One region of the Kitasatospora sp. NPDC036755 genome, then DNA from elsewhere that is predicted to be linked to it. Evidence: predicted binding sites of a transcription regulator. Region 1 holds the regulator's gene; the other holds the start of a gene.
What was found. Region 1 encodes HrcA, which represses chaperone genes, less so after heat shock. Its sites were predicted from a motif close to TTNGCACTCNGNNNNNCNGAGTGCNAA; they were not measured.
Positions count from the first base shown of each region.

Region 2: the regulator HrcA is predicted to act here: its motif matches at 8,509-8,535, upstream of groES (co-chaperone GroES).

Region 1 is NZ_JBEZUT010000042.1:1,219-12,185, forward strand. Features, by position in the region: gene AB0E96_RS09340 (16S rRNA (uracil(1498)-N(3))-methyltransferase) at 1-582, opposite strand, end outside; gene dnaJ (molecular chaperone DnaJ) at 662-1,801, opposite strand; gene hrcA (heat-inducible transcriptional repressor HrcA) at 1,876-2,910, opposite strand; gene htpX (zinc metalloprotease HtpX) at 3,201-4,121, shown strand; gene AB0E96_RS09360 (hypothetical protein) at 4,251-4,835, shown strand; gene AB0E96_RS09365 (DUF3097 domain-containing protein) at 4,867-5,700, shown strand; gene AB0E96_RS09370 (Uma2 family endonuclease) at 5,691-6,245, opposite strand; gene hemW (radical SAM family heme chaperone HemW) at 6,286-7,515, opposite strand; gene AB0E96_RS09380 (AMP-binding protein) at 7,619-9,541, opposite strand; gene AB0E96_RS09385 (ABC transporter ATP-binding protein) at 9,886-10,967, shown strand, end outside.
Region 2 is NZ_JBEZUT010000236.1:52-11,018, reverse strand. Features, by position in the region: gene AB0E96_RS28805 (GuaB3 family IMP dehydrogenase-related protein) at 1-603, opposite strand, end outside; gene guaB (IMP dehydrogenase) at 764-2,266, opposite strand; gene shbA (RNA polymerase sigma factor ShbA) at 2,546-3,253, opposite strand; gene AB0E96_RS28790 (response regulator transcription factor) at 3,592-4,203, opposite strand; gene AB0E96_RS28785 (WhiB family transcriptional regulator) at 4,766-5,092, shown strand; gene AB0E96_RS28780 (LysR family transcriptional regulator) at 5,191-6,183, opposite strand; gene groL (chaperonin GroEL) at 6,316-7,944, opposite strand; gene groES (co-chaperone GroES) at 8,062-8,367, opposite strand; gene AB0E96_RS28765 (hypothetical protein) at 8,627-8,980, shown strand; gene AB0E96_RS28760 (class I SAM-dependent methyltransferase) at 9,063-10,229, shown strand; gene AB0E96_RS28755 (polysaccharide deacetylase family protein) at 10,236-10,826, opposite strand.

The DNA of each region.
Region 1 (10,967 bases):
GTCCCCGCCCCGCGGCAGCCCGGCGTGCGCCAGCGGCTCGGCGCCCTCCTCGTGCAGCACGGCGGCGAACGCGGCCTCCATCAGCACCGGCACCAGTTGCCGGGTGGTCATCACGTCCCGGACCAGGGGGAAGCGCAGCCGGCGGGACTGCTTGCCCGCCTCCCGGGCGGTGGCCCGCCACTTGGCGAGCGCCTTGGCGCCGCGGTCGCCCTTCCACTGGGTGATGCAGCGCGAGGCGGACCACGGGATCACCACGTCCACGCCGACCTCGGTCATCGTCTCCACGGCCAGCTCGCCGCGGTCGCCCTTGGGCAGCGCCTGGACGACCACGATCCGCGGCGCGGGCTCCGGCTCCCGGCGCACGGCGGCGACCGTCACGTCGATCTCGTCCTTGCCGAGCACCTCGGCCACCGTGCCGTCCACCCCGAGCCCGAGCCCGTCGGCCAGGGTCACCGCCTCGCCCGGCGTCAGCCGCTTGACCGCGGCCGCGTGCCGCCCCTCCGGGCCGTCCAGACGCACCACGGCCCCGGGCACGGCGGTGGCGATCCGCTCGGTCTCGACGAAGAAGACGGGCGCGGTCATGACGGGGGAACCTCCGGGAGTGGGACGGGAACACCGAAGGGGTGCCGGGGATCCTCCCCCGGCACCCCTCCGCGGACGACTACCGGCCGTTGAAGGCGTCCTTCAGCCGGGAGAACAGGCCCTGCTGGCCCGGCGCGAACTGGCCGGACGGCCGCTCCTCGCCGCGCAGCACCGCGAGGCGGCGCAGCAGTTCCTCCTGCTCGGCGTCGAGCTTGCTGGGGGTCTTCACCTCGACGTGCACTATCAGGTCGCCCCGGCCGCCGCCGCGCAGGTGGGTGATGCCCCGGCCGTGCAGCGGGATCGACTGGCCGGACTGGGTGCCGGGCCGGATGTCGACCTCCTCCAGGCCGTCCAGGGTCTGCAGCGGCACCTGGGTGCCGAGCGCGGCCGCCGTCATCGGGATGGTGACGGTGCAGTGCAGGTCGTCCCCGCGCCGCTGGAAGATGGCGTGGGTGGTCTCGGCGATCTCGACGTAGAGGTCGCCGGCCGGGCCGCCGCCGGGGCCGACCTCGCCCTCGCCGGCCAGCTGGATCCGGGTGCCGTTGTCGACACCGGCCGGGATCTTGACGGTCAGGGTGCGGCGGGCGCGCACGCGGCCGTCGCCGGCGCACTCCGGGCACGGGGTCGGCACGACGGTGCCGAAGCCCTGGCACTGCGGGCAGGGGCGGGAGGTCATGACCTGGCCCAGGAAGGACCGGGTGACCTGGGAGACCTCGCCCTTGCCGCGGCACATGTCACAGGTCTGCGCGGAGGTGCCGGGGGCCGCGCCCTCGCCGCTGCAGGTGGTGCAGGTGACGGCGGTGTCGACCTGGAGCTCCTTGGTGGTGCCGAAAGCGGCCTCCTCCAGGGTGATCTCCAGCCGGATCATGGCGTCCTGGCCGCGGCGGGTGCGCGAGCGCGGGCCGCGCTGCCCGGCCGCGGCGCCGAAGAAGGCGTCCATGATGTCGGAGAAGCCGAAGCCCGCCGCGCCGGCGCCGAAGCCGCCCGCACCGCCTCCGCCCGGGGACAGCGGGTCCCCGCCGAGGTCGTAGACCTGGCGCTTCTGCGGATCGGAGAGCACCTCGTAGGCGGCGTTGATCTCCTTGAACCGCTCCTGCGTCTTCGGGTCCGGGTTGACGTCCGGGTGCAGTTCGCGTGCCAGGCGCCGGAACGCCTTCTTGATCTCGTCCTGCCCCGCATCCCGTCGGACGCCGAGTACCGCGTAGTAGTCCGTGGCCACCAAATGCTCCGCTTGTTCCGCCTGTAGTAGTGCTGCGACTGGACGCCACCGTTAGAACTCTAACGGCGGCCTTGCTAGGACTCGGCCAGGATCTGGCCCACGTACCGCGCCACCGCTCGCACCGCCCCCATTGTGCCCGGGTAGTCCATCCGGGTCGGACCGATCACACCCAGCTTCGCCACGCTCTCGTCGCCCGAACCGTAGCCGACCGAAACGACCGAGGTGGAATTCAGCCCCTCGTAGGCGTTCTCGCGCCCGATCCGGACCGTCATCGCGGCGTCCGCGGTCTCACCCAGGAGGCGGAGCAGGACGACCTGCTCCTCCAGGGCTTCCAGCACCGGCTGGATGGTGAGCGGGAAGTCGTGCCCGAAGCGGGTCAGGTTGGCCGTGCCGGCCAGCATGATCCGCTCCTCGTTCTGCTCGGCGAGCGTCTCGAACAGGGTCGCCAGGACCGTGCTGACGGTCGGCCGGTCGGCCTGGTCGAACAGCGCCGGCAACTCCTCCAGCAGCCCCGGGACCTCCGGGAGGCGCCGGCCGGCGGCTCCCGCGTTGATCCGGGCCCGCAGGTCGGCCAGCACCGTCTCGCCGACCGAGCCCGGGCAGTCGACCATCCGCTGCTCGACCCGGCCGGTGTTGGTGATCAGGACCAGCATCACCTTCGCCGGGGCCAGCGCCACCAGCTCGATGTGCCGGACGGTGGAACGCGTCAGCGAGGGGTACTGCACCACCGCGACCTGCCGGGTCAGCTGGGCGAGCAGCCGCACCGTACGGGCGACCACGTCGTCCAGGTCGACCGCGCCGTCCAGGAAGTGCCGGATGGCCCGGCGCTCGGGGGCGCTCATCGGCTTGATCTCGGCGAGCTTGTCGACGAAGAGGCGGTACCCCTTGTCGGTCGGGATGCGGCCGGCGCTGGTGTGCGGCTGGTGGATGTAACCCTCCTCCTCCAGCCCCGCCATGTCGTTGCGGACGGTCGCCGGGGAGACGCCGAGGTTGTGCCGCTCCACCAGGGCCTTGGAGCCGACCGGCTCCTCGGTGCCCACGTAGTCCTGCACGATGGCGCGGAGCACGGCGAGCTTGCGTTCGTCCAGCTGGCGGACCTCACCGGCCATGGGGCACGCACCTCCGTCTTCGCACGTTGTTCCGACTGCTTCCCTTGCTGCGGCGGGCCCCTGCGGGGAGTCCCTCGGCCCTGGCACTCTGAACAGCCGAGTGCCAAAACCGTACCTGCCAGTGTAAGGCCCGGGTCCTACGGCAGGAACGGCCCGACCGGCGTGATCCTCCCCGCAGTTCCGGACACGGCCCGCGCGGCCCCGGCGGTTCGATTCCCCGGCGCCGGGGTGGTGCCGGGAGGCCGTCCGGGTGGCAGCATCGAAAGCGACGGCGAACGGAGGAGCAAGCGATGTCGAGCTCGGGCCAGCACACCCGTTTCGCGCCCGACCGCGGCCTGACCGGCCGCATGGTCGCGACGATGTTCGTGATCGGGCTGCTGTACGTCGGTTTCACCGGCCTGCTGATCGCGCTGCTGCGCGGCGCCTGGCCACTGATCGTCCTGATCTCCGGCGGGCTGTTCGTGGCCCAGTTCTGGTTCAGCGACAAGATCACCGAACGGGCGATGGGCGCCCACCAGGTGTCCCCGGAACAGTTCCCCCAGCTGCACGGCACCGTCGACCGGCTCTGCGCCCTGGCCGACATGCCCAAACCCCGGGTGGCGGTCGCCGACAACGACATGCCGAACGCCTTCGCCACCGGCCGCAACCCGCAGAACGCGGTGGTCTGCGTGACCACCGGGCTGCTGCGCCGGCTGGAACCGGAGGAACTGGAGGGCGTCCTCGCGCACGAGCTGTCGCACGTCGCCCACCGGGACGTCGCGGTGATGACGATCGCCGGCTTCCTCGGCGTCCTCGCCGGCGCGATGACGCGGATCGCCGTGTACGGCGGGTTCATGGGCGGCGGGCGCAACAACAACGACCAGAACGCGGCCGTCCTGGCGCTGATCATCCCGCTGGTGTCGATCGTCGTCTACGCGATCAGCTTCCTGCTCACCCGGCTGCTGTCCCGCTACCGCGAACTCGCCGCCGACCGGGCCGCCGCCCAGCTCACCGGCCGGCCCAGCGCCCTGGCCTCGGCGCTCACCAAGGTGACCGGGCAGATCGCGGCCATCCCCAGCAAGGACCTGCGCCAGGCCCAGGCCTACAACGCCTTCTACTTCGCCCCCGCGCTGAGCGCCCGGGAGACCGCCTCGCAACTGCTGTCCACCCACCCGAGCCTGGAGAAGCGGCTGGAGCAGCTGGCGCGGATCTCCGAGCAGCTCGGCCGCTGACGCCCGCCGTTCGGCCCTCCCGAATCCGTCCCGCCCGAGGCTTCCGTCCCGAGGCTTCCGCCCCGAAACCGTCCTCCCGAAACCGTCCTCCCGAAACCGTCCCGTCCCGTCCGTCCCGAAAGGACCGCCGTGGGAATCCTGGACACGCTGTTCGGCCGTACCAAGCCCGTCAAGCCCGACCTCGACCAGCTGTTCGGCGTGCCGTCCGCCGCGCTCACCCTGGAGGCCGGGGCCGGGTTCACCCCCACCGGGCTCGGCTCGGTCTGCTTCGCGGCCGTCGAGGGAGCCGCCTTCGTCCAGGTCGAGCAGCAGGTGCGGGCGCTGCTGGACGCCGACACCGAGCGCGGCGGCGTCCCGGTGGAGGCCTCCAAGGACGACTACGGCTACTCCTGGCTGCTCGCCCGGCACCGGCCCAAAGAGCTGCCGGAGCTGGTGAACGACCTGCACGCGGTCAACAGCGAGCTGGAGGCCAACGGCTTCGGCCCGCAGCTGCTCTGCTCGCTGGTCGCCTTCCGCGACCCGCAGGGGCGCTCGCTGGCCCTGGTCTACCTCTACAAGCGGGGGACGTTCTACCCCTTCGCGCCGATGCCCGGCGGCGGGGAGAAGCGCGACAGCCCGCTGGAGCTGCAGGTCAACGCGATGCTCGGGAACGATCTGCGGCTGGAGAAGGACCTCGGCCGCTGGTTCCCGGTCTGGGGCGCGCCGGGCCTCTGACGGGCCGTCCGCCGTCCCTATGATCACCCGTATGCGCAGCCGCCAGTACGGACCCGACCTGACCCCGCCGTGGAAGAAGCAGCAGCCCGCCCCGGAGGTGCCCGCCGAGCGGGACCTGGTGGTCGAGGAGGCCTCGACCGGCTTCTGCGGGGCGGTGGTGCGCTGCGAGAAGACCGCCGAGGGGTTCACCGTCACCCTGGAGGACCGGTTCGGCAAGCACCGGGTGTTCCCGCTGGTGCCGCGCGGCTTCCTGCTGGAGGGCCGGGTCGTCACCCTGGTCCGCCCGGCCGGCCCGGCGGCGCCCCGCACCCCGGCCCGCACCGCCTCCGGCTCGATCGCCGTCCCGAACGCCCGCGCCCGGGTGGCCCGCGAGTCCCGCATCTACGTGGAGGGCCGGCACGACGCGGAGCTGGTCGAGCGGGTCTGGGGCGACGACCTGCGGGTCGAGGGCGTCGTCGTCGAGTACCTGCGCGGCATCGACGACCTGCCCGCGATCGTCGCCGACTTCGCCCCCGGCCCGGGGCGGCGCCTCGGCGTCCTGGTCGACCACCTGCTCCCCGGCACCAAGGAGCACCGCATCGCCGCCCGGGTCACCGGCGACTCCGTGCTGGTCGTCGGCCACCCCTACATCGACGTCTGGCAGGCCGTGAAGCCCTCCAGCGTGGGCATTCCCGCCTGGCCCGACGTCCCGATGGGCGAGGACTGGAAGGAGGGCACCTGCCGCCGCCTCGGCTGGCCGGTCGACACCCCGGCGGCCTGGAAGCACATCCTGTCCAAGGTGAACAGCTACCGGGACCTGGAACCCGCGCTGCTCGGCCGCGTGGAGGAGCTGATCGACTTCACGGCCCTGCCGGGTCAGGAGTAGGTCCGGAACTCCGAGGTGTCGAGCGTGATGCCCAGCAGGTCCATCGGAATCGGGTCACCGAACTTCGCGGTCCGCTCGACCGCGTAGTCCGGCTCCCCGGAGGCCAACCGGGTCGGCTCGGTCAGCAGCACGCAGACACCTTTGATCGGGTCGACGACCAAGTAGGCGGGAATCCGGCCCTCGGCATAGAGCTCCCGCTTGGTCCGGTAGTCGCGGTGCGCGCTGGTCTTCGAGACCACCTCGACCACCAGGGTGACCGCGGGCGCGGGCAACAGCCGTCCGCTCTCCTCCGCCGCCCCGCGCTCGAACACGACCAGGTCCGGCTGCGGCTCACTGGCCTCCCGGGGAAAGGCCACGTCCTGCGTGGTCAGGGCATTCCACCGGGCGTACGGCGTCTGATGCTGAATGGCCCGGATGATGAGGTTGTGGACCATGTCCGGCCTGGCCATCATCACGATTTCCCCCCTGATGAGCTCGGCCTTGAAGCCTTCGGGGACCTCCAGGTTCTCGAAGATCCCCGTCACCCGGTCATCGATGGCGGTCATTGCGCGCTCCCTCCGACGGCTGACACCACGTTAACGACAATCAGTCCACCAGGTCACGCACCACCGCGTCCGCCAGCAGCCGCCCCTGGAGGGTCAGGGCGGCGCGGCCCCGGGCGTGGGGCCCGGCGGCGAGGAGTCCGTCGGCGAGGGCCCGGTCGGCGGCCTCGCGGCCGGCGGCGGTGAGCAGGTCGAGGGAGACCCCGTCGACCAGGCGCAGTTCGAGCAGGATGCGCTCGACCCGGCGGTCCTCCTCGGCCAGCACCTCCCGGCCCAGGCCCGGGGTGCGGCCCTCGGCGAGGGCCTGCGCGTAGGCGGCCGGGTGCTTGGCGTTCCACCAGCGGACGCCGCCGACGTGGCTGTGGGCGCCGGGGCCGGCGCCCCACCAGTCGGCGCCGGTCCAGTACAGCTCGTTGTGGCGGCAGCGGCCCTCCGGGGTGGTGGCCCAGTTGGACACCTCGTACCAGGAGTAGCCGGCGGCGGCGAGCGCCTCCTCGGCGATCAGGTAGCGGTCGGCGTGCACGTCGTCGTCGATCATCGGCAGTTCGCCGCGCTTGACCCGGGCGGCGAGCCGGGTGCCCTCCTCGACGATCAGCGAGTACGCGGAGACGTGGTCGGGACCGGCGCCGATGGCGGCGTCCAGGGAGGCCCGCCAGTCGTCGTCGGACTCGCCCGGGGTGCCGTAGATGAGGTCCAGGTTGACGTGCTCGAAGCCGGCCGCGCGGGCCTCGGCCACGCAGGCCTCGGGACGGCCCGGGGTGTGGTGGCGGTCGAGCAGCTTCAGCACGTGCGGCCGGGCGCTCTGCATGCCGAAGGAGAGCCGGTTGTAGCCGCCCTCGCGCAGTTCGGCCAGGTACGCCGGGTCCACCGACTCCGGGTTGGCCTCGGTGGTGACCTCGGCGTCCTCGGCGAGCCCGAACTCCTCGCGGACCGCGGCGAGCATCTTCACCAGGTCGCGGGCGGGCAGCAGGGTCGGGGTGCCGCCGCCGAGGAAGACGGTCCGCACCGGGAGGTCCGCGTCCCCCAGCACCTTGCGGGCGAGGCGGATCTCGGCGACCACGTTGTCCGCGTACGTCTCCTGCGAGGCGACAGCCCCGGAGGAGCGCAGCTCGGTGGCGGTGTAGGTGTTGAAGTCGCAGTAGCCGCAGCGGCTGGCGCAGTAGGGCACGTGCAGGTAGAAGCCGAACGGCCGCGAGCCCAGCCCGTCGAGGGCGTGCGCGGGCAGGGAACCGTCGGACGGCACCGGTTCGCCGTCGGGAAGTGCGGAGGGCATGAGCCCATTGTCCCGTACGGCCCGACCGAATCGGCGGGCCGTACGGGAGCCGGGCCCCTCACACCTCGCCGGCGGGGCCTCCCGGGCCCTTTCGGCGGGCCGTTCAGGCCTCGTTGGCGCCCGCGTACATCGCGGTCACCGCGTCCGCGTAGGTCCGCTCGACCACCGGGCGCTTGATCTTCAGGCTCGGGGTGAGCTCGCCGTGCTCGATGTCGAGGTCGCGCGGCAGCAGGTGGAACTTCTTGATCGTCTGCCACCGCTGGAGGTCGCCGTTGACCCGCTTCACGAAGCCCTCGATCAGCTCGTGCACGGCCGGCTCGGCGGCCAGCTCGGCGTAGGACCGGCCGGCCAGGCCGTGCTCGGCGGCCCACGGCAGCAGGACCGCCTCGTCCAGGCCGATCAGCGCGGTGCAGTAGTTGCGGCCGTTGCCGATCACCAGGATGTTGCTGACGAACGGGCAGACCGCCTTGAACTTGCCCTCGACCTCGCTGGGCGCCACGTACTTGCCGCCGGAGGTCTTGAACAGGTCCTTCTTGCGGTCGGTGATCCGCAGGAAGCCGTCCGGGGTGAGCTCGCCGATGTCCTCGGTGTGGAACCAGCCGTCCGACTCCAGCACCTCGGCGGTCTTCTCCGGCAGGTTGTGGTAGCCGCGCATGACGCCGGGGCCGCGCAGCAGGATCTCGCCGTCCTCGGCGATCCGCACCTCGGTGCCGGGCAGCGGGCGGCCCACCGTGCCGATCCGCACGTCCTCCGCGCGGTTCACGCAGGAGCCGGCGCTGGTCTCGCTCAGTCCGTAGCCCTCCAGGATCGGCACCCCGGCGCCGAGGAAGAAGTAGCCGATCTCCGGGGCGAGCGCGGCGCTGCCGGAGACCGCGCCGCGCAACCGGCCGCCGAAGGCCGCCCGGATCTTCGCGTACACCAGTCTGTCGGCCAGCGCGTGCTGCACCCGCAGCCCCAGCGGGGCGGACTCGGTGCCGGTGGCGACCCGGCTCTCCTGGACCGCCCGGGCGTGCTCCCGGGCGACCTTGGCCGCCCACATGAAGATCCGGTACTTGGCGCCGCCCTCCGCCCGGGCCTTCCCGGCGATGCCGTTGTAGACCTTCTCGAAGATGCGCGGCGCCGAGGCCATGATGGTCGGCCGGATCGCCGGCAGGTTGTGGATGATCCGGTCCACCCGGCCGTCCACCGCCATCACGTGCCCGGTGGCGATCTGCCCGGAGATCAGCGTCTTGCCGAACACGTGCGACAGCGGCAGCCACATGAACTGCACGTCGTCGGGGCCCAGCAGCCCGCTGGCCTCCTGCGCCCGGCCCTCGTACGCCCAGCAGTCGTGCACCAGGCGCACGCCCTTGGGGCGGCCCGTAGTGCCGGAGGTGTAGATGAGGGTGGCCAGCTGCTCCTTGCCGAGCCCGTCGACGGTCTTCTCCACCGCGTCCGGGTGCTCCGCCAGGTACCGGGCGCCGCGCTCCTCCAGCTCGGCGAGGGTGAGCAGCTCCAGGCCCTTGGTCTCGGGGGCCCCGGCCGGCGCGTCGAAGAGGATCACGGTGCGCAGCTCGGGCAGCTGGTCGATCTGCTCGACGGCCTTGGCCAGCTGGGCCGCGTTCTCGGCGAACAGCGCCCGGGAGCCGGAGTCGGAGAGGATGAACGCGGTCTCGTCCGCGTTGGTGCTCGGGTAGACGGTCGTGATCGCGGCGCCCGCGCACATGGCGCCGAGGTCGGCGACGATCCATTCGAGCCGGGTCGAGGAGGCCAGGGCCACCCGGTCCTCGGGACGGATGCCGAGCGCCATCAGGCCGGCGGCCACCGCCTTGACCCGGGTCGCGGTCTGCGCCCAGGTGAGCGAGCGCCACTGCTCGGCGCCGGGCGCGCCGTCGGCGGCCTGCTCGTCCACGGGCGAGGGGTAGCGGTAGGCCTCGGCGTTCGGGGTCAGGGCGACCCGCTCCAGGAACAGGTGGGCGACAGAAGCGGGACGCCCGGCGACGAGGTCGGGCCTGCCGGAGTCGATCAGGGACTGCGCGGAACTCAACGAGGACCTCCGGTGGCGGGTGGCCGTCTGAGGGATTGTCGCGGCGTCCGTGGGGGCGGTCGCCGGGCCCCGGTTCACCTGAGCGGTACCGGTCAGTAACAAAGGGGCAATCAGCAGCCTAGGGGGAAACCGGTCATTCCGTAAGAGGGCTGCACCCGACGGCACACCGCCGCACCGCCCGTGCCGCACCGGCCCCGCCACCGGCCCCGCCACCGCCGCCGCACCCGGCCGTTCGGCAAAGGCCCGGCAAACCTCCGGTTCCCACACGCCGAATGGCCTGTACGACGCTACAGAACACCGAGAATTGGGGTGCGAACCCGACCGGCGACGACAAGAGTGTGCTAGTGCTGATCAGACTGCTGAGGGCGCACCTGCGCCCGTACTCCCGACCCATCTGCCTGCTGGTGCTGCTCCAGCTGGTGTCCACCCTCGCGGCGCTCTACCTGCCGACGCTCAACGCCGACATCATCGACGACGGCGTGGTCAAGGGCGACACCGGCTACATCCTGCGCGTCGGCGGGGTGATGATCGCGGTCACCCTCCTCCAGGCCCTCTGCTCCATCGGCGCCGTCTTCATCGGCGCGCGCACCGCCATGGCCTTCGGCCGGGACGTCCGCGCCGCCGTCTTCGACCGGGTGCAGAGCTTCTCCTCCCGCGAGGTCGGCCAGTTCGGCGCCCCCTCCCTGATCACCCGCACCACCAACGACGTCCAACAGGTCCAGATGCTCGCCCTGATGAGCTTCACGCTCATGGTCGCCGCACCGATCATGTGCGTCGGCGGCATCATCATGGCGCTCAACCAGGACGTCCCGCTGTCCGGCCTGCTGCTCGCCGTCATCCCCGCGCTCGGCGTCGTCGTGGTGCTGCTGGTCCGCGCGCTGCGCCCCAGGTTCCGCAGCATGCAGGAGCGGATCGACACCGTGAACCGGGTCCTGCGCGAGCAGATCACCGGCATCCGGGTCATCCGCGCCTTCGTCAAGGACGACCAGGAGCAGGCCCGCTTCGCCGGCGCCAACGAGGACCTCACCCAGGTCGCCCGGCAGGTCGGCCGGCTGATGTCCGTCATGTTCCCCGCCGTGATGCTGGTCGTGAACGTCTCCAGCGTCGCCGTGCTCTGGTTCGGCGCCCACCGCATCGACAGCGGCGCCATGCAGATCGGCGCGCTCACCGCGTTCCTCTCCTACCTCATGCAGATCCTGATGAGCGTCATGATGGCCACCTTCATGTTCATGATGGTGCCGCGCGCCGAGGTCTGCGCCGAGCGCATCGAGGAGGTCCTCGGCACCCACAGCAGCGTCGTCCCGCCCGCCGCCCCCGTCACCGGGACGAACCGCCGCGGCAACCTGGAACTGCGCGACGTCGACTTCCGCTACCCCGGCGCCGAGGCCTCGGTGCTGCGCGGCATCGACCTCACCGCCCGCCCCGG
Region 2 (10,967 bases), on a different contig from region 1:
CGCGGTGTACGTGGCGCAGCCGCCGACGATCACCGGCACGTCGAGTTCGTAGATGAACTGCTTGAGGTTGAGCGGCTCGGCGGCGCTGGAGACGTGCTCGGCCGAGACGGTGGTGCCGCGGATGACGAAGACGTCGACGCCGGCGTCCACGACGGCCTTGGAGAACTCGGCGGTGCGCTGCGGCGAGAGCGCGGCGGCGGTGACGACGCCGGAGTCGCGGACCTCCTGGATCCGCTGCTTGATCAGCTCGGCGCGGATCGGCGCGGCGTAGACCTCCTGGAGCCGGCGGGTCGCGGTGGACTCGTCGGTGATCGCGGCGATCTCGTCCAGCAGCGGCTGCGGGTCCTCGTAGCGGGTCCACAGGCCTTCGAGGTTCAGCACGCCGAGACCGCCGAGGCGGCCGATCGCGATGGCCTGCTGCGGCGAGACCACGCTGTCCATCGGGGCCGCCAGGAACGGCAGCTCGAAGCGGTAGGCGTCGATCTGCCAGGCGATCGAGACCTCCTTCGGGTCCCGCGTACGCCGGCTGGGGACGACGGCGATGTCGTCGAAGGCGTACGCCCGTCGGCCGCGCTTGCCTCGCCCGATCTCGATCTCGGTCACTTCGAGCCCTTCTCTTTGTTGCTCATGCCTGCCGGGTCACCCCGGCCGCACCCCAGTATCCCGCACCGGCACGGCTCCCGCCCCGACGGCCCACGGCCCGGACAGCCCGAGGGGCCCGCCGCCGCGGTGCGGCAACGGGCCCCTCAGTGGTTCACGCCGTTCAGCGGGTCGAGTAGTTCGGCGCCTCGACGGTCATCTGGATGTCGTGCGGGTGGCTCTCCTTGAGGCCCGCCGAGGTGATCCGGACGAAGCGGCCCTTGCTCTCCATCTCGGCGACGGTGGCGGCGCCGACGTAGCCCATGGTCTGGCGCAGGCCGCCGACCAGCTGGTGCAGGACGGCCGACAGCGGGCCGCGGTAGGGCACCTGGCCCTCGATGCCCTCGGGGACGAGCTTGTCGTCCGAGGCCACCTCGGCCTGGAAGTAGCGGTCCTTGGAGTACGAGCGGCCCTGGCCGCGGGACTGCATGGCGCCCAGCGAGCCCATGCCGCGGTAGGACTTGAACTGCTTGCCGTTGATGAACAGCAGCTCGCCCGGGGACTCCTCGCAGCCGGCCAGCAGCGAGCCGAGCATCACGGTGTCGGCACCGGCGGCCAGCGCCTTGCCGATGTCGCCCGAGTACTGCAGGCCGCCGTCGCCGATGACCGGCACGCCGGCCGCCTGGCAGGCCTGGGCGGCCTCGTAGATGGCGGTGATCTGCGGGACGCCGATGCCGGCGACGACGCGGGTGGTGCAGATGGAGCCGGGGCCGACGCCGACCTTGACGCCGTCCACGCCGGCGTCGATCAGCGCCTGGGCGCCGTCGCGGGTGGCCACGTTGCCGCCGACCACGTCGATCCCGACGGCCGACTTGATCTTCGCGATCCAGGCCAGCGCGTTGTGGCTGTGGCCGTGCGAGGTGTCCACCACGAGGAAGTCGGCACCGGCCTCGACCAGGGCCTGGGCCCGGTCGAACGCCTCGGCGCTGGCACCGACGGCGGCGCCGACCAGCAGCCGGCCCTCGGCGTCCTTGGCGGCGTTCGGGTACTGCTCGGCCTTGACGAAGTCCTTGACGGTGATCAGGCCCTTGATCCGGCCCTCGTCGTCGACCAGCGGCAGCTTCTCGATCTTGTGACGGCGCAGCAGGGCCATCGCGTCCACGCCGGAGATGCCGACCTTGCCGGTGATCAGCGGCATCGGGGTCATGATCTCGCGGACCTGGCGGGTGCGGTCCGACTCGAAGGCCATGTCGCGGTTGGTGACGATGCCGAGCAGCTTGCCGGCCTCGTCGGCGATCGGCACGCCGGAGATGCGGAACTTGGCGCAGAGCGCGTCGGCCTCGGCCAGGGTGGTCTCGGGGCCGACCGTGATCGGGTCGGTGACCATGCCGGACTCGGAGCGCTTCACGAGGTCGACCTGGTTGGCCTGGTCCTCGACGGACAGGTTGCGGTGCAGCACGCCGACGCCGCCCTGGCGGGCCATCGCGATGGCCATGCGCGACTCGGTGACCTTGTCCATCGCCGCCGAGAGCAGCGGGATGTTGACGCGCACGTTCCGGGAGATCCGGGAGGAGGTGTCCACCTGGTTCGGCAGCACCTCGGAGGCCCCGGGCAGCAGCAGCACGTCGTCGTACGTGAGCCCGAGCATCGCGAACTTCTCGGGTACGCCTGCGGCGTTGTAAGACATTTGGGGGGTACCTTCCGTGGCCGGCCTAATCCGCTCACGCCCTGAGGGTGGGGGCGCATTCATCGCTCACTCGCGCAGACCGCCGAAGCCGGGTGCGAATAGGAGGATCCTCCAAGGGGACCCCGCGCGCACCCGCCAAACTTTGGCAACCCGCCCAGGCGCCGATACCCCATGGTACTGGCACCGCGAATGTGTCCTCGTGTGCCCTTGACAACACCACCGCCCCGTGGCTCATTCCCCCCGCAACCGGCGGAAACGGGCACGGACCGGGAGCAGCGGTCAGGAGGACTCCTCGGCGAGCGCGCGCAGCCGGCTGAGCGCCCGGTGCTGGGCCACCCGGACGGCGCCGGGCGACATCCCGAGCACCTCGCCGGTCTCCTCCGCCGAGAGCCCGGCGGCCACCCGCAGCAGCACCAGTTCGCGCTGACGGGCCGGCAGGTTGGACAGCAGCTCCTTCGCCCAGGCGGCGTCGCTGCTCAGCAGCGCCTGCTCCTCCGGGCCGAGCGCCTCGTCCGGCACCTCCGGCAGGTCGTCCTGCGGCACGACGGTCGAGCCGGGCCCGCGCATCGCGGCCCGCTGGAGGTCGGCGATCTTGTGGGCGGCGATCCCGTACACGAAGGCCTCGAAGGGGCGGCCCTGGTCCTTGTACCGGGGCAGCGCGCAGAGCACCGCGACGCAGACCTCCTGCGCGACGTCGTCCACGTGGTGCCGGGCCCCGCCGGGCAGCCGGACCAGCCGGGCGCGGCAGTACCGCAGCGCCAGCGGGTGGACGTAGGCGAGCAGCGCGTCGATCGCCGGGCCCTCGCCGCGCACCGCGGCCGCGACCAGTTCGCCCACCAGCGGCGAGCCGCCCGTGCCGAGCACCGGCGGGCGGTCCGGACCGGCCGCGCCGGCGGGATCGGCGTACGACGGATCGTGGCCCGGACCGGAGGGCTCGGCCTCCACCGGGTCCGCCTGGCCGGCCGCACCGGCGACGTCGTCGCGCATCGGTCCATGGTGCCTGGTCGAGCGGGAAAACGCGGCACCGCGTCCGGAGTTGTGCACCGGAACGTTATGCGCTGCGGCACCGTACGGCATGCCGCGCACCACCGGCCCCTCCTGCACCGTGCCGCCTCCCGCCCCGCCGCCGTCGGTGGTGGTTCCGTCCGTCGCGCCGTCCGCCGAGTGTCCTGCGGCTGCGTGGTTCGCCGCAGTGCCTGTCCGCTGGTCCCCGAGGTGCTCCACACCTCCATGGTGCAACCTCGGGACCGTAACGTCACACGCCCGTACGGGGACCGCCCCGGGAACCTCCGGCGGCACGCCGCAACCGGCGGCGCCGCCGGTGGTCAGCGGACCAGGCCCCAGCGGAAGCCCAGCGCCACCGCGTGCGCCCGGTCGGAGGCCCCGAGCTTCTTGAACAGCCGTCGGGCGTGGGTCTTGACCGTGTCCTCGGAGAGGAACAGCTCGCGGCCGATCTCGGCGTTGCTGCGGCCGTGGCTCATGCCCTCCAGCACCTGGATCTCACGCGCCGTCAGGGTCGGCGCGGCGCCCATGTCGGGGCTGCGCAGCCGGCGCGGGGCGAGCCGCCAGGTCGGGTCGGCGAGGGCCTGGGTGACGGTGGCCCGCAGCTCGGCGCGCGAGGCGTCCTTGTGCAGGTACCCGCGGGCGCCCGCGGCCACCGCGAGCGCGACCCCGTCGAGGTCCTCGGCGACGGTGAGCATGATGATCCGCGCGCCCGGGTCGGCGGACAGCAGCCGCCGGACCGTCTCGACCCCGCCGAGGCCGGGCATCCGGACGTCCATCAGAACGAGGTCGGAGCGGTCGGCCACCCAGCGGCGGAGGACCTCCTCCCCGTTCGTCGCGGTGGTGACCCGGTCCACACCGGGTACGGTCGCGACGGCGCGGCGAAGCGCCTCGCGGGCGAGCGGGGAATCGTCGCAAACGAGAACGGAAGTCATGACCGTCGTCCTCCGCAGCTGATCCGCGTCACGTTGAGCCTCCTGGCTGGTACGAACCTCTCCGACACGGCCGATCGGCGACAGACTTCGTCCTGATCGCCCCAACCTGCCCGCGATCGTTCCCGACGTCCGGCGCCCGCTAACCGCCTCCGCACTTCCAACGACCGTCACTCGAATGAGTTACGGCCTTCGGGGCCATCTCCACCACTGTACGTGGCCAATCCATTACCGATCAGCCGCATCGCGGTGCACACGCCGCACTTTTGCGCAGCTCACGCGCGGTCGGCGTACGACCCGCACACCGATTCGGCACGTCGCGCGCCCGTCGGCCACCCGATTGCCACGCGCGCGCCCGGCGGAGCCCTTGCCCACTATGCCCGTTTTTATAGCTTTCGTATGGTCATTGACTGTTGTGCCAGTGTGTGGGTGACTTGTCCATGGAGTTGCCTTAAGTCATATTTCCAGGTGTCCACACCAGTGCATCGAAGCCCCGCCGCACCGCTCGGCAGCAGCCCCGCCGAACGCCCGGCCGACGGCCGACAGCCTCTGAAGGGAATGAGCCATGGCAGATTTCTCCCGCCTCCCCGGTCCCAACGCGGACCTCTGGGACTGGCAGCTCTCCGCAGCCTGCCGTGGCGTGGACAGCTCGCTCTTCTTCCACCCCGAGGGCGAGCGCGGGGCCGCGCGCAGTTCGCGCGAGGCCAGCGCCAAGGAGGTCTGCATGCGCTGCCCGGTGATCGCCGAGTGCGCGGCGCACGCGCTGGCGGTCCGCGAGCCGTACGGCGTCTGGGGCGGGATGACCGAGGACGAACGCGAGGAGATGCTGGGACGCTCGCGGCACCGGCTGGTCGAGGTGCCGCTGGCCCCGCCGGCGGTCGCCCAGCGCTGACCCGACTCCAGGAGCGCCGTGAAGAAACGTTTCTTCTCGGCGCTTCAGCCTTCCGGCTCACCGTGCGTGCGGGGCCGCGGCAGCCCCGTCACTCACCGTCAGCGGTCGGCGGCCGCCCCCGCCAGCCGCTCCAGCATCAGCGCCACGGCCGGCACCTCGGCCAGGTCCGGCAGGGTCAGCGCGACCACCTGGCGCACCGCGGGCGCCCCGGAGGCCGTCCGCACCGGCACCGTCGACACGCCGTCAGGGCGTACCGACTGCAGCGCCAGCCGGGGCAGCACCGCCACTCCGAGCCCGGCCGCCACCAGGCCGACCACCGCCGGGTAGTCGTCCGTCGCGAAGTCGATCCGGGGCTCGAAGCCCGCTCCGGCGCACAGCTCCACCAGGTGCCCCCGGCACTGCGGACAGCCGGCGATCCACTGCTCCCCCGCCAGCTCGGCCAGCTCCACGCCCCGTCCGGCCAACGGGTGGGCGGCCGGCAGCAGGCCCAGCATCGGGTCGTCCAGCAGGGGGGTGACCACTAGATCGGACCAGTCGGTCCCGGCGGTCAGCTGCTGGGCCTCCAGGTTGGCCTCGGCCCGGGCCTCGCGCGGCGTGCCGTGGGCGGGCGCCGGGGCCGCGACGGCCCCGTCGGACTGCGGGTAGCGGAAGGCCAGCGCGATCTCGCACTCGCCGCCGCGCAGCATCGCCAGCGACTCCGGCGGCTCCGCCTCGACCAGCGACACGCGCACCCCCGGATGGCCGTCCCGCAGGCGGGCGACCGCCGGCGGCACCAGGGTGGAACTCGCCGTCGGGAAGGACACCAGCCGGACCCGCCCGGCCCGCAGGCCGGCGATCGCGGCCACCTCCTCCTCGGCGGCGGAGAGCCCGGCCAGGATTCCGGTGGCATGCTTGAGCAGGACCCGTCCCGCCTCGCTGAGCTGCATCCCGCGGCCCGAGCGGACCACCAGCGGGGTGTCGACCGACTTCTCCAGGGCCTTCATCTGCTGACTGATGGCGGGCTGGGTGCACCCCAGCTCGCGGGCGGCGGCGGAGAAGGAGCCGGTGCGGGCGACGGCACGCAGGACGCGCAGGTGGCGGGCCTCGATCATGCCTCAGTTATAAGGCAATCTTTGCATTCTGCAAAATTCTACTGATAGTTGAAGGATGAAGATCAACGCCGGAGGCCCGGCCCGCTCCCCCTCGCGGGGTGCGGACCGGGCCTCCGGTCAGGCGTCGGAGCCTCAGTGCGAGTGGCCGTGGCCGTGCGAGTGGCCGCCGTTGTCGGCCTCCTCCTCCTTCTTCTCCACCACGAGGGTCTCGGTGGTGAGGAGCAGGGAGGCGATCGAGGCGGCGTTCTCCAGGGCGGAGCGGGTGACCTTGACCGGGTCGATGACGCCGGCCTTCACCAGGTCGCCGTACTCGCCGGTGGCGGCGTTGTAGCCCTGGCCGGCCTCCAGCTCGGAGACCTTGGAGGTGATGACGTAGCCCTCCAGGCCGGCGTTCTGGGCGATCCAGCGCAGCGGCTCGTGCAGCGCCTTGCGGACCACGGCGACACCGGTGGCCTCGTCGCCCGACAGGCCCAGGCCGTCCTCCAGCACCTTGGCGGCGTGGACCAGGGAGGCGCCACCACCGGCGACGATGCCCTCCTCGACCGCGGCGCGGGTCGCCGAGATGGCGTCCTCCAGGCGGTGCTTGCGCTCCTTCAGCTCCACCTCGGTGGCGGCGCCGACCTTGATGACGCAGACGCCGCCGGCCAGCTTGGCCAGGCGCTCCTGCAGCTTCTCGCGGTCCCAGTCGGAGTCGGTCGCGGCGATCTCGCCCTTGATCTGGGCGACGCGGCCGGCGACGGCCTCGGCGTCACCGGCGCCGTCGACGACCGTGGTCTCGTCCTTGGTGATGGTCACGCGGCGGGCGGTGCCCAGCACGTCCAGACCGACCTGGTCGAGCTTGAGGCCGACCTCCTCGGAGATGACCTGGCCACCGGTCAGGACGGCCAGGTCGCCGAGGATCGCCTTGCGGCGGTCGCCGAAGCCCGGGGCCTTGACGGCGACGGCGTTGAAGGTGCCACGGATCTTGTTGACGACCAGGGTCGACAGCGCCTCGCCGTCGACGTCCTCGGCGATGATCAGCAGCGGCTTGGAGGCACCGCCCTGGAGGATCTTCTCCAGCAGCGGCAGCAGCTCCTGGATGGAGGAGATCTTGCCCTGGTTGATCAGGATGTACGGGTCCTCCAGGACCGCCTCCTGCCGCTCCGCGTCGGTGACGAAGTACGGCGACAGGTAGCCCTTGTCGAACTGCATGCCCTCGGTGAAGTCCAGCTCCACGCCGAAGGTGTTCGACTCCTCGACGGTGATGACACCGTCCTTGCCGACCTTGTCGATCGCCTCGGCGATCAGCTCGCCGACCTGGGTGTCCTGCGCGGAGAGGGACGCGACGGCGGCGACGTCGTCCTTGCCCTCGATCTCGCGGGCGACGGACAGCAGGTGCTCGGAGACGGCGGCGACGGCCTTGTCGATGCCCTTCTTCAGGGCGGCCGGGCCGGCGCCGGCGGCGACGTTCCGCAGGCCCTCGTTGACCAGGGCCTGGGCCAGCACGGTGGCGGTGGTGGTGCCGTCACCCGCGACGTCGTTGGTCTTGGTGGCGACCTCCTTGACGAGCTGCGCGCCAAGGTTCTCGTACGGGTCGTCCAGCTCGACCTCGCGGGCGATGGTGACACCGTCGTTGGTGATGGTCGGGGCGCCGAACTTCTTGTCGATGACGACGTTGCGGCCCTTGGGGCCGATGGTCACCTTGACGGTGTCGGCCAGCTTGTTGACACCGCGCTCCAGCGAGCGGCGGGCGTCCTCGTCGAACTGCAGGATCTTCGCCATGTTCCCTATTCCCTCGGGACTGCGGCAGGCCCACCGGCCGCCGAACTACGTGAACCAACAACCACGCCCCGGGCCACTGTCACGGAGGACACGGATCCGGGGCGGGTCGGGGACGTCTTACTTCTCGATGATCGCGAGAACGTCGCGGGCGGAGAGCACCAGGTACTCCTCGCCCTGGTACTTCACCTCGGTGCCGCCGTACTTCGAGTACAGGACGATGTCACCCACGGCGACGTCGAGCGGCAGACGCTGGCCGTCCTCGAAGCGGCCCGGGCCGACGGCCAGGACGACGCCCTCCTGGGGCTTCTCCTTGGCGGTGTCCGGGATAACCAGGCCGGAGGCCGTGGTGGTCTCGGCGTCGAGCGGCTGGACCACGATGCGGTCCTCGAGCGGCTTGATGGCAACCTTGCTGCTGGTGGTCACGTCCGAGCTCCCCTTCGGAGATTACGGGGTTTTCTAACGGGTAGGGGCGATCCTGCGGGTCTGCCGTCGCGGGGGTCAGACACGCGTCGTCGCGTTAGCACTCTCCAGGTGGTGAGTGCCAAGGACGACCATAGGGCCGTGTTAGCACTCAGTCAACCAGAGTGCCAACGACGCGCCCTGAGGACCCCGGTTCGAGGGTGAGTAGCCGGTGAGTAGCCGTACTCATGTGCGGCCCGGCCCGGCTCGCCAGACTCGTGCCATGACTCCGATCCCCCCGGTCCGCGTGGACCCGTCCCGCTCCAAGGACGCGGCGCTCTCCCTGCTGGCGCTGCTCCTGCTGGGGGCGGTGCTCCCGGTCGCCGTGTTCCTCCTCGTCTGCCTCGCCGGCAGCGCCGCCGGCTTCGACGGCGGCGACGACGGGGACGGCAGCGCCTGGGCCACCCTGGGCGCGGCCTTCCTGGCCACCCCGGTGGTCGCCCTCGCGGTGAGCGTCGTGACGGCCGTCCGCAGCCTCCGGTCCGGCTACCGGTTCCTCCCGGTCGCCGCCGCGACCACCGCCCTGGCCGCCCCGTTCTCACTGCCCACGCTGCTCTCCTCGGGCCTCCTCCGGTGAACCCGCCGCCCGGCACACCCGGGCGCACCGGGCGGCGGACGCCGCCGCTCCGCCCGCCCCGCCGACCGGCGAGAATGGGCCCGTGGACACCGAGAACCTCCAGCCGCTGCTGACGCCCGAGGGCCAGGCCCTGCTCGCCGAGTTGCGCGAGTTCACCCCCGAGGAGGAGCTCGCGCTGGCGACCCGGCTGCGGCGGGAGCACCCGGCGGAGCTGGTGTCGGCCGCGTTCGGCCAGGCACGGCTGCGGCAGCGGGCGCGGGCGAAGTTCGGGACGGACGCCGACCTGATGTACTTCACGCCCAACGGGGTCGAGCAGTCCACCCGGCGCAGCGTGGCCGAGTGGCGGGCGCGGCGGTTCGCGGCCCTGGGCGTACGGCGGCTGGCGGACCTGTGCTGCGGCATCGGCGGGGACGTGCTGGCGCTGGCCCGGGCGGGCATCGAGGTGCTGGCCGTCGACAAGGACCCGGCGGCCTGCGCCGCCACCGCGGCCAACGCCGCCGCCCTGGGCCTCGCGGAGCTGGTCGAGGTGCGCTGCGCAGACGTCGCCGAGGTGGACGTCACCGGCTACGACGCGGTGTTCACCGACCCGGCCCGGCGCACCGCGCGCGGCCGGGTGTTCGACCCCGAGGCGTACGCCCCGCCGCTCTCCTGGGCAATCGAGGCCGGCCGGCGGACCCCGGTCGGCGCGCTGAAGGTCGCGCCGGGCATCCCGCACGAGGCCGTGCCGGAGGACGCCGAGGCCGAGTGGGTCTCCGACCACGGCGACGTCAAGGAGGCGGTGCTCTGGTTCGGCACCGGGGCCACGAGCCCGCACCGGGCCACCCTGCTGCCGCAGGGCGCCGGTCTGACCGGCGGCGACCTGCCCGACCCGCCGGCCGGCCCGGTCGGGCGCTACCTGTACGAGCCGGACGGCGCGGTGATCCGGGCCCACCTGGTGGCCGAGGTCGCCGGGCAGGTGAACGGCCGGCTGATCGACCCGAAGATCGCCTACCTGACCTCGGACGAGCTGGTCGCCACCCCGTACGCGCACGCCTTCGAGCTCACCGACGTACTGCCGTTCAACATCAAGAAGCTCAAGGCGCTGCTGCGCGAGCGGGCGGTCGGCACGGTGGTGATCAAGAAGCGCGGGATGGCGATCACCCCGGAGGAGCTGCGCCGTCAGCTCAAGCCCTCCGGGCCGAACACCGTCACCGTGATCCTCAGCCGCACCGACAACGGGCCGCTGATGATGCTGGGGCAGCCGGTCTGAGCCGGGCTACGAGGCGGGCGCCTGGATGTAGTCCTCAAGGCGGGCCACCGAGAAGCCCTGCTCCTGGATCCGGGCCAGCAGGTCGCCGAACATCTGGGTCATCGTGGCGCCCTTGAGCTCCTTGGGGCCGCGGAAGTGCGCCAGGATGATGTCGCCGGGCTTCAGCTTCTTGTCCGCCGCCTGGTACTGCATGTCGTGGATCTGCATCGACTCGCGCCACAGCACGATCGCGCGCGGGCCGCACTGCTGGACCGAGGTGTTGAGGGTCGGGGTGTTGGCGCCGTCGCCGAACGGCGGGCGGAACAGCAGCGGGGCGGTGCCGTACTGCTGGGTGAGCGCGGACTGGTCGTCGCAGATCTCGGCCTTCTGCTTCTCCGGCGGGATCTTGCTCATCACCGGGTGGTCCACGGTGTGGTTCTGGATGTGGTTGCCCAGCGCCTGGAGCGGCTTGAAGTAGGCGTAGTCGTTCTTGACGATGTCCCTGGTCAGGAACATCGAGATCGGCACCTTGAGGTCGGTGAGCATCTCGACGAACTTCGGGTCCTTCTCGGCCCCGTCGTCGATGGTGATGAAGACGACCTTGTCACTGGTCTTCACATCGCTGAACACCGGTACGGGGCCGGTCCGTTCGAGCTTGATCGGCTTGTCGGCGGGCGGCGCCGGGGCGGGGGCGAGCGGGGTGAGGTTCCACTTGGCCGACCGCGGGGCCCCTTCGCATTGTCCGGCTACGTGCCGAAG